2 linked regions of the Vallitalea guaymasensis genome follow. The protein of the gene in region 1 binds, or shares a complex with, the protein of each later gene. Links are inferred from orthologs where the notes say so. Each region holds a gene or a part of one and is shown in the gene's direction. Other genes may lie near its edges. The genes, in order: HYG85_RS08770 and ptsP.

Region 1 (7,108 bases):
AACCAGTAGAGTTTCAGATAAATACATATAAACAGAGGATTGAAAAAAGAAGGATTCAATTGGAAGAAGAAAAATCTTTTATTGGATGCAAGACTAAAACAAGAGATGGCTATAATTGTAAAATTTATTGTAATATGGGTTCTCCAGAAGATGTACAACAAGTATTGAATAATGATGGTGAGGGTATAGGACTATTCAGAACAGAATTCTTATATATGAATAGACAGACGCCTCCTACAGAAGAAGAACAATATAACATTTATAGTAATGTAGGCAAAAAGCTAAAAGGTAAAGAAGTGATAATTCGTACATTGGATGTAGGCGGAGATAAAAAAATAGAATACATAAATATTGAGGATGAACTAAATCCTTTTCTTGGTAATAGAGCCATTAGATATTGCTTACAGGAAGAGAAGCTGCTATTGACTCAATTAAGAGCTATACTCAGAGCTTCAAAAGAGTGTAATATAAAGATTATGTTTCCCATGATAACTGCATTTGAAGAAATTATAGAAGCTAAAAAGCTATTAGAGAAAGCTAAGAAAAAACTGATAGAAGAGGAAAAAAGTTTCAATAAGAATATTAAGGTAGGAATCATGATAGAAACCCCAGCAGCTGTATTTAATTCTGCTGAATTTGCTAAAGAAGTAGATTTTTTCAGTATTGGAACTAATGATTTAACCCAGTATACTTGTGCGGTAGATAGAATGAATACAAAAGTCAGCTATTTATATTCTCCATATAATCCAGCGGTTATAAAAAGTATAAAAATGGTTGTTGAGAATGCTCATGGGGAAGGTATTGAAGTTTCAATATGCGGTGAAACAGCATCAGAAGAATTATTATTACCATTATGGATAAGTTTAGGAATTGATGAATTAAGTGTTATACCTAGGAATGTTCTCGGTATCCGTAAACATATTAATAGTATTAGTAGGAATGAAACTTTAATCAATGAAGCAATAAAATGTAAAAGTGGAGATGAGATGATAAAATTTCTAAAGAATAAAAGTGTAATCTGATTGGAGGAGGCAGTTTTGAGTGGGGAAAATGCTTATCATATCATTAAAGTACTAAATAATAATGTTGTTCTAGCCAAAAAAGTTAGTAATAAGCAAGAGATGATCCTTATAGGGAAAGGAATAGGTTTTGGCAAAAAAGCTGATATAGTTACTACAATATACGAAAATAAAATACAAAAGAAATATAGTAACTCAGAAGGAGTGCTCAAGGAAGAATATATTCAGCTAGTAAATGCAATAGATAGAAAAGTAATAGGAGTAGTTGAAGAAATAATACTTCTAGCAGAAAAAGAGATGGGGCATTTGGATGAACATATTCATATAGCTCTTGTAGATCACGTTGGATTTGCACTGGAACGACTAAAACAAGGTATGGTTTTTTCTAATCCATTCCTAGATGAAATAAAAACAATGTACAAAGATGAATATAATCTAGCATTAAGAGGAAAATCATTATTATATAAGCGCCTAGGCGTAATGATACCTGACGATGAAGTAGGATACATAGCACTGCATCTACATTCAGGAAGGCAACGGAAAAATATTAAGAATACTATCAAAGACACTAGATTATTAAAAAATATACTTGAATTGATAGAAGATGAAATAGGATATGATATAGATAAGAATCTAACTATGTATACTAGATTGGTGACCCATCTAAAACAAAGTATCACTCGTGTGGAAAAGAAAAAAGAGATAGTGAACCCGTTGTTGGATGATATAGTCACCAAACTTGATGTAGCCTATAGAATAGCCGAAAAAGTTGCTGTTATAATTGAAAATGAGAAAGGGATAAAGGTATCAAAAGACGAGAAAGGATTTTTAGCACTACATATTGAAAGATTAAGAAATTGATGAGCGTGTTACTGGTAATGCAGGCATAAGCTTATGGATGGAAGATGGTATTTATTCAATATCATGTTCTAACTGTGAGTTTATGCTTTTTTAATTAATCCATAAAAAGTAAGGATAGCTAAATTCTATACTAAACTACTTTTTTATGAATTAATCTTAATATTATATTACAAAGATTAAAGGAGGAGTTTTTTATGAGTAACAAGGCTGAGGCAACAAAAAAACAAAAAAGTGCATTATTGCTTCCAGTAGGTGTTCTGCTAGTAGCCGGAATTTTATTGCTGATAGGTCAACCAGGTGCTTTGAACATCGCTTTTTTTGAAGAAATGGGAAAAACAGTATTTGCACATTTACCAATGATAGTTGCCATCATAGTAGCTATTGCACTGGCTGTTGATGATCATGGGACAGTTGTGTTATCAGCGGTATTAGGGTATTTTGTACTTAATAAAGGAGTTCAGACAATCAATGATGCCAGTAACATGGGGATAGTAGCAGGTATTATTGCAGGGATAGTAGCTGGTTTATTATACAACAAGTACAAAAATGCTCAATTACCTACATGGTTGGCTTTCTTTGGAGGAAAAAGATTTGTACCAATTGTAACAGCGTTCACATGTATAATATTAGCACTTATATTTGGTTATGCATGGGTACCACTTAAAGGATTATTCTAAAATTATATTAAAATAAGGAGGATTCATAATGCAAGTATTCAGTAAGTTACAAAAATTAGGTACAGCTTTAATGCTTCCAATAGCAGTATTACCAGCAGCTGGTATTCTATTACGTATTGGTCAGCCAGATGTTCTTAACATTCCATTTATTAGTAATGCTGGAGATGCTGTGTTTAGTAATTTAGCTTTATTATTTGCCATAGGTGTAGCTATTGGCTTATCAAAAGATAAAAGTAGTATAGCTGCTTTTTCTGGCTCCATAGCTTATTTTATGGTAATAGCTGGAATTAATGCAATAGTTCCTGGTACTGATATCGGTGTATTGGGCGGTATAGTAACAGGTGGAGTTACTGCATTTATATATAACAAATTAAAAGATAACAAGTTCGGAAAATCGGTAGTACCTTTTGTTACATCTATAGCTTCTATTCCTTTGTCATTACTATTTTGTGTAGTATGGCCATTTATTGCTAAAGGATTAGATATGTTTGGTAATTTTGTTATTCAGTCAGGAGCTGTTGGAGCAGGGGTATATGGTTTCCTTAACCGATTATTGATACCTACAGGCTTACATCATATCCTCAACAATATATTCTGGATGAACTTTGGTGAATTCACTAATGCTGCAGGTGAAATAGTAAGAGGAGATTATGCTAGATATCTTGCTGGAGACCCAAGTGCTGGAATATACATGGCTGGATTCTATCCTATAATGATGTTTGCTCTTCCAGCGGCAGGTCTTGCTATGTATACATGTGCTAAAAAAGCAAATAAAGCTTTGGTTGGTTCAATGATATTCTCTCTTGCATTTACATCATTTTTAACAGGTGTAACTGAACCATTAGAATTCAGTTTCATATTCTTAGCACCAGTACTCTACGTTATACATGCAGTTCTAGCAGGTTTATCATTAATTGTATGTAATATACTGGGCATACTGCATGGATTCATATTCTCGGCAGGTTTCATAGATTATGCTCTGTACTTCAAATTAGCAACCAAGCCGTTATTGCTTCTACCAATAGGGTTATGTTTTGGAGTTGTGTATTATTTTGTTTTCGTATTCGCAATCAAAAAACTTAATCTACCTACACCAGGTCGTTTAGATGAACAAGGTGGTAATATTGATGCTCTTATTTCAGATCTTGGTATGGCAGGAATAGCAGCGGAGTTTGTAATGGCACTTGGTGGTAAACAAAATATCAAGGCAGTAGATGCTTGTATTACAAGACTTCGTTTGACTTTAAATGATTCATCAATAGTTGATGATGATGAATTGAAGAAGTTAGGAGCTTCAGGAGTCCTTAGACCTAATAATAAAAATATGCAGGTTATTGTAGGACCAAAAGCGGAATTAGTAGTTGATGAAATGAAGAAGATTGTATAGAACCCCATTAATCAGTTTTATGTTATAATAACAATAATCCTAGGAGGAAATGATGTTTAAATTATTTAAGAAACAAAAAGAGACCCTAATATATAGTCCAGCTAGAGGCAAAGTCGTAGAACTTGATAAAGTACCAGATGAAGTTTTTGCTTCTAGGATGATTGGAGATGGTATTGCTGTTTTACCAGAGGATGGTATTATAAAAGCACCTTGTGATGGTAAGATAATTCAGATTTTCCCAACAAATCATGCTATAGGAATTAGTTCTGAAGAGGGTTTGGAGATTCTTATACATATGGGAATAGATACTGTGGAGTTAAAAGGTGAGGGTTATGAGAGATTAATAGAGGAAGAACAGGTTGTAAAGAAAGGTGATCCGTTAATAAAGATGGATTTAGAGTTAATCAAAGAGAAGGGCAAGGCGGTAATAACGCCGATTATAATTACCAATATGGAAAAGGTTAAGGGCTTTTCTCTTTGTAATGTAGATGAGTTTATTGAAGATGGTGTTATAATGAAAATCAAATTAAAGTAGGGATTTATGTGATTATACAAGAAGCTGTACTTAGATATAATTTCCATGCGAGGCCATGTGCTTATTTTGTTAATCAGACGTCAAAATTTGAAGCTAATATCACTATAGTCAGGGGTAATAGAAGTGGGAATGGTAAAAGTGTTATTAGTGTTATGATGTTGGAGTTGGCTGAAGGAGATAAAGTTAAAATTGTTATTGATGGAAATGATGAAGAGGAAGCCATGAAAAAAGTAGTTTATTTGATAGAGAACTCTCTTGAAAAGGACTGGTAGAGATGCTGGTTCTTTTTTTTTGTGGGAGACAACGTGACTGTATGGGAACCAACTATAGTGATAATCACTCTCGTTACATTTGTTGCTTTATCTGATTTAAGAGGTTGCAACAAGCTGTAAAAGTCGTTCTTATCACTATAGATGGTTAATTTTTTTGTGTGGGGCTCTTGAGTTTGGGATACCAAGGGTTAAGAGAGTTGTATATAGATAGTATTTGCCTTCACAGGAATAACCCAATGTGAAGAGTGGTAATAGCCATGATTTTTGGTAATATAGAAGAAAAAGGGTTTTGTGAAGATACCTCGTAATATCAAGCAAAATAGTATATGTATATGTGGAGTAGTGAGGCAGGACGCCGAACCCAGCTTTTAATCTGACAGCCTACTGGACTGTCAGAAATAATAATGGGACTCGATGTCCATTGTTATTTGTTGAGCTCAGGACGAGCAATTTTGCTGGCGTAACATATACATATACTATTTTGCAAAAACCAAGTTAGAACAAAACATTTTTTCTGACTGTCTTCATCAAAGAAAATCAGAAACACTATTAATTGTCTTTGCTATACATATATGATAAAATAATCTAAATGACGATACAAATATTAAAGGTGATTTCATGGAAACTCAGCAAGTTATTGAAGGAATAATTGAAGAGATTATATATAGAAATGAGAATAATGGATATTGTGTGTGTGAGATTAGTATGGAAGAAGAGGATATTACCTGTGTTGGGACAATGCTGGGGGTATCTGAAGGAGAGCAGATTAGAGCGGTTGGAGAATATGTTTCTCATCATACTTATGGTAGGCAATTCCAGATAGAAAGCTATCAAAGTTTTATACCACAGGATAGGCATTCTGTTTTAAGGTATCTGTCTTCGGGAGCGATTAAGGGGATTGGACCAGCTCTTGCCAAGAGGATTGTTAAGAAGTTTGGTGATGATTCTTTTAGGATTATAGAAGAGGAACCAGAGACTCTTGCTTTGGTAAAAGGTATAAGTGAGAAGAAAGCTAACGAAGTAGCTAATATTTTTTATGAGCAGAGAGAAATGAGAAAGACAATAATATTTTTACAAGAGTATGGTATTTCATTGACCTATGCAATAAAGATATATAATAGGTACAAAGAACGTACTATGGACATTGTTGGGAACAATCCTTACAAACTTGCTGAAGATATAATAGGAATAGGTTTTAAGACGGCTGATGAAATAGCAATGAAGATGGGAATTGATAAAGATTCAGTTCATAGGGTCAAGGCTGGAATTATGTTTATTCTGGGCAGAGCTTCTCTTAATGGACATACTTATCTACCTAAGAATGATTTGATAGATAAGGCAGAAGAAATGTTGTTGGTTCCTTATGAATTGATAGAGAATGCCTTAATTGAGTTACAGATCAATAAACAAATCATCAGTAAGGAAGTTGAAGATAGAGTTATTACCTATAATATGATGTTTTATCATTTGGAGTTGAATGTGGCTAGAAAGATATATGATCTAGCGCAATTTGATTATGATTTACCTGGCAATGTAGATAATGAGATTAAAGTTATTGAAGAAAATTCAGATATTGTTTTCGATGATTATCAAAGACAAGCTATAAAAGAAGGAATTAAGAATGGGGTTATAGTTGTGACTGGAGGTCCTGGAACAGGTAAGACAACAACTATTAATTCCATAATAGATTTATTAGAAAGACAAGGGTTAGATGTAATGTTAGCTGCACCTACAGGTAGGGCTGCCAAGAGAATGACGGAAGCTACAGGAAGGCAGGCGCAAACTATACATCGACTTTTGGAAATTTCTTTTATGAACAGTGAAGATAATAATAATAAATTTGAGAAACATGAGGATAATCCTTTAGAGTGTGATGCTTTGATTATTGATGAAGCGTCTATGGTTGATATTGTTTTGATGAATAGTTTATTGAAGGCGGTTATTCCAGGTACTAGACTTATCATTGTTGGTGATAAGGACCAATTACCATCGGTAGGACCAGGAAATGTATTAAAAGATATTATAGAGAGTAATAAAGTTAAGGTAGTAAAATTAGAGAAGATATTTCGTCAAGCTAGAGAAAGTGCAATTATTATGAATGCACATAAGATTAATTCAGGAGAACATATTGATCTAGCCAATAAGAAGAGTGATTTTTTCTACATAAAAAGGGCTACTGCAGGAAGTATCTTGGATGAGATGAAAACTCTGACTAAGACTAGATTACCCAAATTTGCTAATTGTTCACCTTTTGATGGGATTCAGATACTATCTCCTATGAGGAAAGGACTTCTTGGTACTATTAATCTCAACAAGGAATTACAAGCAACCTTGAATCCACCTAAAAAAGATAAGAA
Region 2 (7,260 bases), 3.2 Mb from region 1 along the record:
GTAGCTTTTGTGCCCTTACATTCCATCAAGGAAGAGTAGTACAAACGAGAAGTCATAAGTCAATAATAAGTGAAGCAAAGGATATTATATGGGATAAAGACTTTAAAGGTTATATTCATGATGTAGGTGGTCCAACTGCCAATTTTAGACATGCTGCTTGTGAAAAGCAATTAAAATATGGTGCTTGTAAAGATAAGCAATGTTTGTTTCCAGAGCCATGTAATAATCTAAAAGTAGATCACTCTGATTACTTAACTCTGTTAAGAAAGCTAAGAGAGCTGCCAAAGGTTAAAAAAGTCTTTGTACGTTCAGGTATCAGATTCGATTATTTGATGAAAGATAAAGATGATACTTTTTTCAAGGAGTTAGTTGAACATCATGTATCTGGGCAGTTGAAGGTTGCACCAGAGCATATATCCGATAAAGTATTAGAAAAAATGGGTAAACCTAAGGTTAACGTATACAATAAATTCGTTAAAAAATATAATGACATAAATAAAAAATTAAATAAAAAACAATTTTTAGTTCCATATCTTATGTCAAGTCATCCAGGGTCTGACCTTAACCAAGCAGTTGACCTTGCAATTTATTTAAGAGATCTGGGATATATGCCTGAGCAGGTACAAGATTTTTATCCAACACCTTCTACCTTATCTACATGTATGTATTATACAGAACTTGACCCAAGAACAATGGAAAAAGTATTTGTACCAAAATCTCCTCATGAAAAAGCAATGCAAAGAGCGTTGATACAATATAGGAATCCTAAAAATTATAGATTAGTACATGAGGCGTTGATTATAACAGGCAGAGAAGATTTAATTGGTTATGACAAGGAGTGTCTAATAAGACCAAAAGGAAGTAATATAGGCTATAATAATAAAAATAGTTATGGTAATACTAAGAAGAAATCCAACAAGAATGATAAGATAAAGAAGAAAAGAAAAACAATTAGAAATGTCCATAAAAAGAAAAAATGAAAGTAAGGTGTAATCCAATGAAAAAAATAGCTGTTATAACAGGTGCTTCATCAGGGTTTGGAAGAGAATTTGTTAGACAGATATGTATGTCTAAAGGGTATAAATTCGATGAAATATGGATAATAGCAAGGAGAAAAGAAAGATTAGAGAAGTTAGCAGAAAAATATCATAAACAATCATTCAAGATATTAGAATTGGATCTATCAAAAACAGAGTGCTTAGAGAAATATAGTCAAATATTACAAGAAGAAAATCCTAATGTCAGGTTACTCATCAATAATGCTGGTCTTGGTAAAATTGGTAATTTTGAGGAAATTGATTTGAATGATAATATGAATATGATAGATGTTAATATAAAAGCTCTTACTTATATAACTCAGGAAACATTAAAGTATATGAAAAAATCTTCAAGGATTATTCAAATAGCTTCTTCTGCCGCTTTTTTACCTCAACCTAAGTTTGCGGTCTATGCAGCTACCAAATCTTATGTTCTCAGTTTCTCAAGAGCACTTGAAAGAGAGTTGAAAAGTAGAGGAATATATGTTACTGCAGTATGTCCAGGACCTGTTGAAACAGAATTTTTTAGGGTTGCATCAAATAACGAAAAGCCTAAATCATTTAAAAAGTTTTTCTTTGAACCAGCCCATTTGGTTGTAAGTAAAGCCCTATATGATTCCAGAAAAGGTAATTATATATCTATACAAGGAAAGAGCATGAAGGCTTTGCAAATATTATCTAAAGTTGTACCACATAGCTTGATATTAAAATTCATTAAATAATTATACTGCTTGTCTATATTACTATATCATTAATTGATTATTCTGGTATAATATTTATATATGATATTGACTGTACTATGGAAGTGATAAAAATATATGCGAAAGAAAAAAAAGAAAATTAAATTTAAGGGGATTGTAGCTTCTATTCTTGCACTGGCTTTCCTATTCTTTTTCCAAGTAGACGTTAATGACAAAAACGTCAATATGGCAAAAGATCTATTCCAGACTGTTAAAAGCTTGTTCTATAGCATTACCATTGACACTAATTATGAGGTTGGAGTAGTTAGTAGAGTAGTTGATGGAGATACTGTAGTTATTACAGTTGGTGGAGTAGATAAGAAAGTAAGGCTTGTAGGAGTCAATACTCCTGAATCTGTAGGACGTTATGCAAAAAATCCCCAACCCTATGGAAAAGAAGCAAGCAAGTTTACCAAAGAGAAACTAGATGGAAAACAAGTCTATCTAGAAAAAGATGTCAGTGATACTGATAAATATGGCAGATTATTACGGTACATATGGTTAGAAGAACCAGATAAAAGCAAGCTTGAAGATACAATGTTCAATGCTATATTATTAAAAGAAGGATATGCTAGTGTAATGACGTATCCACCTGATGTGAAATACTCAAAAACCTTTGTGAAGATTGAAGAGAAAGCAAGAAATAATAAAACTGGATTATGGAAATCTAAAAAATAAGCTAGCCCGATTAGGGCTAGCTATAAATTTGTTACCATAATATAATTGTACATCATTATAAAATGACAAACACTTCCACCTAACACAAATAGGTGAAATAATTCGTGAAAACCGAATTTCTTTGAATTGAAATTAGGCCATTTAAGTCCATATATAATACCTCCAATAGTGTATATGATTCCACCTATCAGTAACCACATGAATCCATTAGGAGGTAATGTTTCTTTTATTTGTCCCATGGCAAGAACTGCTGACCATCCCATAATTATATAAATAGCTGCTGAAAACCAGCTTGGTGAATTAATCCAAAATATTTTTAATAGAACACCGGCTACTGCAGTACACCAAACAATAGTAAGTAATGTAAATCCAAAACCATCTCTTAAAGGAACTAGACAAATAGGTGTATATGTTCCTGCAATCAATACAAAAATCATCATATGATCTATTCTTCTAAGAATAACACTTAATGACTTTGGCTTATCAATTATATGGTAAACAGTACTGGCTGTGTACAACAATACTAGGCTCACTCCAAATAGAGAAAAAGATAATGTATGCCATATAGTAGCCACATGACAAGATTTCCATACTAACAAGATGACACCTAGTAGAGAAACAACCGCTCCAATGAAATGTGTTAATGCGCTTATTGGGTCTTTTACTTTTAACTTCATAAAAAATCTTCCTTTCATCATAAAACATTGTAATTATATTAATAATAAGTATTGAGTAATATGTCAAAAATAGAGTATATAGTCTGTGTAATTATCTGTCTCAATAGATAGTTAACTTGGTCGGGTTATGTAGTATTAATAACTACATGTAACGATGTATATATGATAACATATGTATTGGCATAGTTCAAGACCGTTTTTAGTAATTTTTTCATATTAAATATCAGAAATAATTATTATTGTTAATATATCTAGATTGTTATGAAAAAAGGTTGGCATATTATATATAATTTTTTTGCAACTATTGGTGCAATCATTTGCACTTGTATAATTATTATAATGGTTCTATTATTATAATATAAAAATTGTTCAAATTAACGGGAGCGTGATTAAATGTTAAGCGGCATTGGTATATCACCAGGAATAGTATTAGCTAAGGCAAAAGTAAAAAAAGAACATAATATAGAAATCATTAGAGAAAGTATTAAGGATATTAATGCTGAGATAGATAGATTTCATGAAGCCATAGAATGCAGCAAAAAACAAATAAAAGAAGTACGTGATAAAACTTTAGCAGAAATAGGAGAAAAAGAAGCAAGGATATTTGATGCACATGAATTAATACTTGAAGATGTCACTTTCACAGATCAAGTCATTAATAAAATAAAAGATTGCTTAATTAATTCCGAGTCAGCCATAAAAGAAGTATCCAATAATTTTATTGCAATCTTCAATAATATGGATGATGCATATATGAAAGAAAAAGCATCTGATATAAAAGATGTATCCGAGAGAGTAATATACAATCTTCTTGGTATAGAACAATGTGATTTCAATTCCATGACAGAAGAAGTAATAGTTGTATCCAAGGATCTGACACCTTCAGATACAGCAAGTTTCAATAAAGACAAAGTTCTTGGTTTTATAACTGAATTTGGTGGAAAAACATCTCATACTGCTATTTTAGCAAGAACTCTTGAAATACCAGCTGTTACAGGAATAAATGATTTATTACAAAAAATAGAAGATGATGATTTCCTAATAATTGATGGGAATTCTGGACAGGTTATAGTCAATCCAGATAATGAAGTCATTAAAGAATATGAAAAGAAAAAAAGTGAGTATGAAAAACAATTACTAGTATATAAGAAGTATAAAGACAAGAAAACCATATCAAAAGATGGAATCAATGTTGAATTAGTAGCCAATATTGGTATGCCAAGTGATATAAAAGGTGTTTTGAATAATGGTGCAGAGGGTATTGGATTATTTAGAACAGAGTTCTTATTCATGGACAGGGATAGACTTCCAACTGAGGAAGAGCAATTTCAAGCATATAAAGAAGTTGTCCAAAAGATGGGGGATAAACCTGTTGTAATACGTACTATTGATATAGGCGGAGACAAGGAAGTTCCATATCTTTGTTTACCTGCAGAAATGAATCCTTTCCTTGGATATAGAGCTATAAGGATGTGTCTTGATAGACAAGATATGTTTAGAACACAACTAAGAGCATTATTAAGAGCAAGTAATTATGGAAATCTTAAGATAATGTTTCCTATGATATCCAATATAGATGAAATACAAGAAGCAAAAAAAATACTTGAGGAAATAAGAGTAGATTTAAGAAATAATGGAATACTATTTAACGAAAATATAGAAATAGGTATGATGATTGAAATACCTTCAGCAGCTATAATGTCAGATATTTTCGCAAAAGAAGTTGATTTTTTCAGTATAGGCAGTAATGACCTGATTCAATATACAGTTGCTGTTGATAGAGGTAACGATAAGATAGCAAGTCTATACGATGAATTCAACCCAGCTGTTTTAAGGTTAATTAATACAATAATAGAAAATGCTCATAATGAAGGAATATGGGTTGGTATGTGTGGTGAAGCTGCTTCCAATACAGAATTAATACCTATTCTCTTAGCTATGGGATTAGATGAATTCAGTATGAATGCAAGTTCCTTATTACAAGCAAGATACCTAATAAGTCAATTATCTGTAAATGATATAAAACAAGAACTGCCACAGATACTGCAGATGCAAAAAGGTAAACAAATACAAAAATATATTAGTAAAATTACCAATATTAGAAAATAATAAAAAGAGAGATATGGAGGATTATTATGACTAGTGTAACAGTTGAATTATTAAATGAGGCAGGGCTACATGCTAGACCAGCCGACACATTTATTAGAACAGCCCAAAAATTCAAGAGTGATATAAAAATTGTTAAAGATAGTATAAAGGTAGACGGTAAAAGTATTTTAGGCCTATTAACTCTTGGAGCAACCAAAGGTACAATGATTACTATTGAAGCTGAAGGGGAAGATGAAAAGGCTGCAATAGATAAACTAAGAGAATTAGTTGAGAACAAGTTTGGTGAAGATGAATAAGAAGGCAACTTTCAACTAACAAAGGATATACGAGGTATTAGCTATGTATTACTTAAATAAACGTCAAATTGAAATTATTACATATTTAATTAATAAAAATAAATATGTTTCTGTAAAAACAATCGCAGCTAAATTTGATGTTAGTATTAGAACTATAAGGTATGACCTTGAACTAATTGATGACTGGTTAAATGAAAACAAAGCAACTTTAGTAAAAATACCTAATAAAGGCATTGAACTAAAAGTAATAACTGATAAAACGCTTTTACTGGAAAAACTCAAATTCCTATCCATAGAAAATAGGGTATTATCTGAAAGAGAAAGAGTAAGATATATTGTTCTGGAGTTATTGATGTCAGAAAAAGAGCTTACCATAGAAGATATAAGCAGCCGTTTATATCTTAGTAAGAATACTGTTATTAAGATCTTGAAAGATGTTAAGAGATATCTAAAAGACAACAAACTGCAAACAGAAAAAGTTTATGGAAAAGGAATAAGAATCGTTGGTAATGAAGTTGACAAAAGAAGCCTTTTATTAGAATTATTCTCAGAGACACTAAGTATCAATAATATCATACTAACAGTAAAAAACAAATCCAACTATAAAGAATTAATTACTTTATGGGAAAACAATTACAGAATATTAAGCATTAATGAAGTAGAACAAATATTTGATATATTGAAGGATATAGAGGAAACCCATAGTTTTTACTTAACAGATATAGCACTTACCAGATTAGTTTTTTACCTTACAATATCAATTAATCGTATTAAAAATAACCACATAATCAAAAAACAAAGAAAACAAATTAGAGAACTGAGAGAATATAAAATAGCAAATATAATAGCTGATAGATTAAAGAAATATGATGTTGTATTTAATAAAGAAGAAATAGATGAAATAGCAGCTTATATAATAGAATCAAAATCTTATAATACTATAAATGATTTAAAAAGTATGAAATTCACACAAGTCTTCAATAAAGAAATAATTAATTGTACACAGCATATCATAAAATATTTTGAAAAAGAACTAAAAGTAGATTTTCATACTGATACACAATTGGTTAATGGTTTAGCTCTTCATTTGAAATCTGCGTTAAATAGAATCAAGAACAATAAGCAGATTGTTAATAAATACATTGATTCAATAAAAGAAAAATATCCTTTGGTTTTTCAGATTGCAAAAGAAAGTATTGGTTATCTGGAAAAAACTTATGAAATAAAGATTAATGATGAAGAGATTGGTTATATAACCCTTCATATAAGGTCAGCTTATGAAAGGTTATCCAACAAAGGATATTCAGCCTCGGCTCTTGTAATATGCACAGAGGGAGTATCAATACTTAGTATGCTCACTACAAAGCTTAAAAAAGTATTACCAGAACTAAATATCATAGAAACATGTTCAATCTATGACTATGAGAAATATAAGGATGAAATCGATGTTGTAATCACAACCAATGAATTCAAATTAAGTAATGTTGATGTAATCAAAGTAAGTCCTTTCTTGGAGAATGATGAAATATATGATGTAAGAAATTTCATTATAAGATTGAATAAATTCAAACAAATCTATAAGTATAGTATAAGTGACAGGGTATTAGGAGGTAAGATCGTCATGTTAAAAGATGTAATGAATGAAGAAGTCATTGAATTAGGAGTCAGTGTAGACAATTGGGAAGAAGCTATTATGAAAGCTGGAGAACCTCTTGTTAGACAA

What was found.
Region 2: the proteins of HYG85_RS08770 (region 1) and ptsP are in contact, whole or in part, in an NMR structure (PDB 2MP0), measured with the Escherichia coli proteins. The link is inferred for Vallitalea guaymasensis from one-to-one orthologs.

The regions. Positions count from the first base shown.
Region 1 is NZ_CP058561.1:1,943,362-1,950,469, reverse strand. The notes cover bases 2,906-5,737. They hold HYG85_RS08770 (PTS sugar transporter subunit IIA), read left to right. Parts: upstream 2,906-3,996; coding sequence 3,997-4,479; downstream 4,480-5,737. Other genes in these bases: recD2 (SF1B family DNA helicase RecD2), read left to right, coding at 5,370-5,737; HYG85_RS08765 (HPr family phosphocarrier protein), read left to right, coding at 4,488-4,751; HYG85_RS08775 (PTS transporter subunit EIIC), read left to right, coding at 2,906-3,944. In the rest of the region: ptsP (phosphoenolpyruvate--protein phosphotransferase), read left to right, coding at 1-1,022; HYG85_RS08785 (PRD domain-containing protein), read left to right, coding at 1,038-1,880; HYG85_RS08780 (PTS transporter subunit EIIC), read left to right, coding at 2,075-2,557; more of HYG85_RS08775, read left to right, coding at 2,586-2,905; more of recD2, read left to right, coding at 5,738-7,108. UniProt on the Escherichia coli protein: The phosphoenolpyruvate-dependent sugar phosphotransferase system (sugar PTS), a major carbohydrate active transport system, catalyzes the phosphorylation of incoming sugar substrates concomitantly with their translocation across the cell membrane.
Region 2 is NZ_CP058561.1:5,160,529-5,167,788, forward strand. What follows is about bases 2,900-5,883. They hold ptsP (phosphoenolpyruvate--protein phosphotransferase), read left to right. Parts: upstream 2,900-3,525; coding sequence 3,526-5,241; downstream 5,242-5,883. Other genes in these bases: trhA (PAQR family membrane homeostasis protein TrhA), read right to left, coding at 2,900-3,132; HYG85_RS22320 (HPr family phosphocarrier protein), read left to right, coding at 5,268-5,537; HYG85_RS22325 (BglG family transcription antiterminator), read left to right, coding at 5,581-5,883. Also shown: HYG85_RS22295 (YgiQ family radical SAM protein), read left to right, coding at 1-980; HYG85_RS22300 (SDR family NAD(P)-dependent oxidoreductase), read left to right, coding at 998-1,759; HYG85_RS22305 (thermonuclease family protein), read left to right, coding at 1,856-2,455; more of trhA, read right to left, coding at 2,476-2,899; more of HYG85_RS22325, read left to right, coding at 5,884-7,260. UniProt on the Escherichia coli protein: General (non sugar-specific) component of the phosphoenolpyruvate-dependent sugar phosphotransferase system (sugar PTS).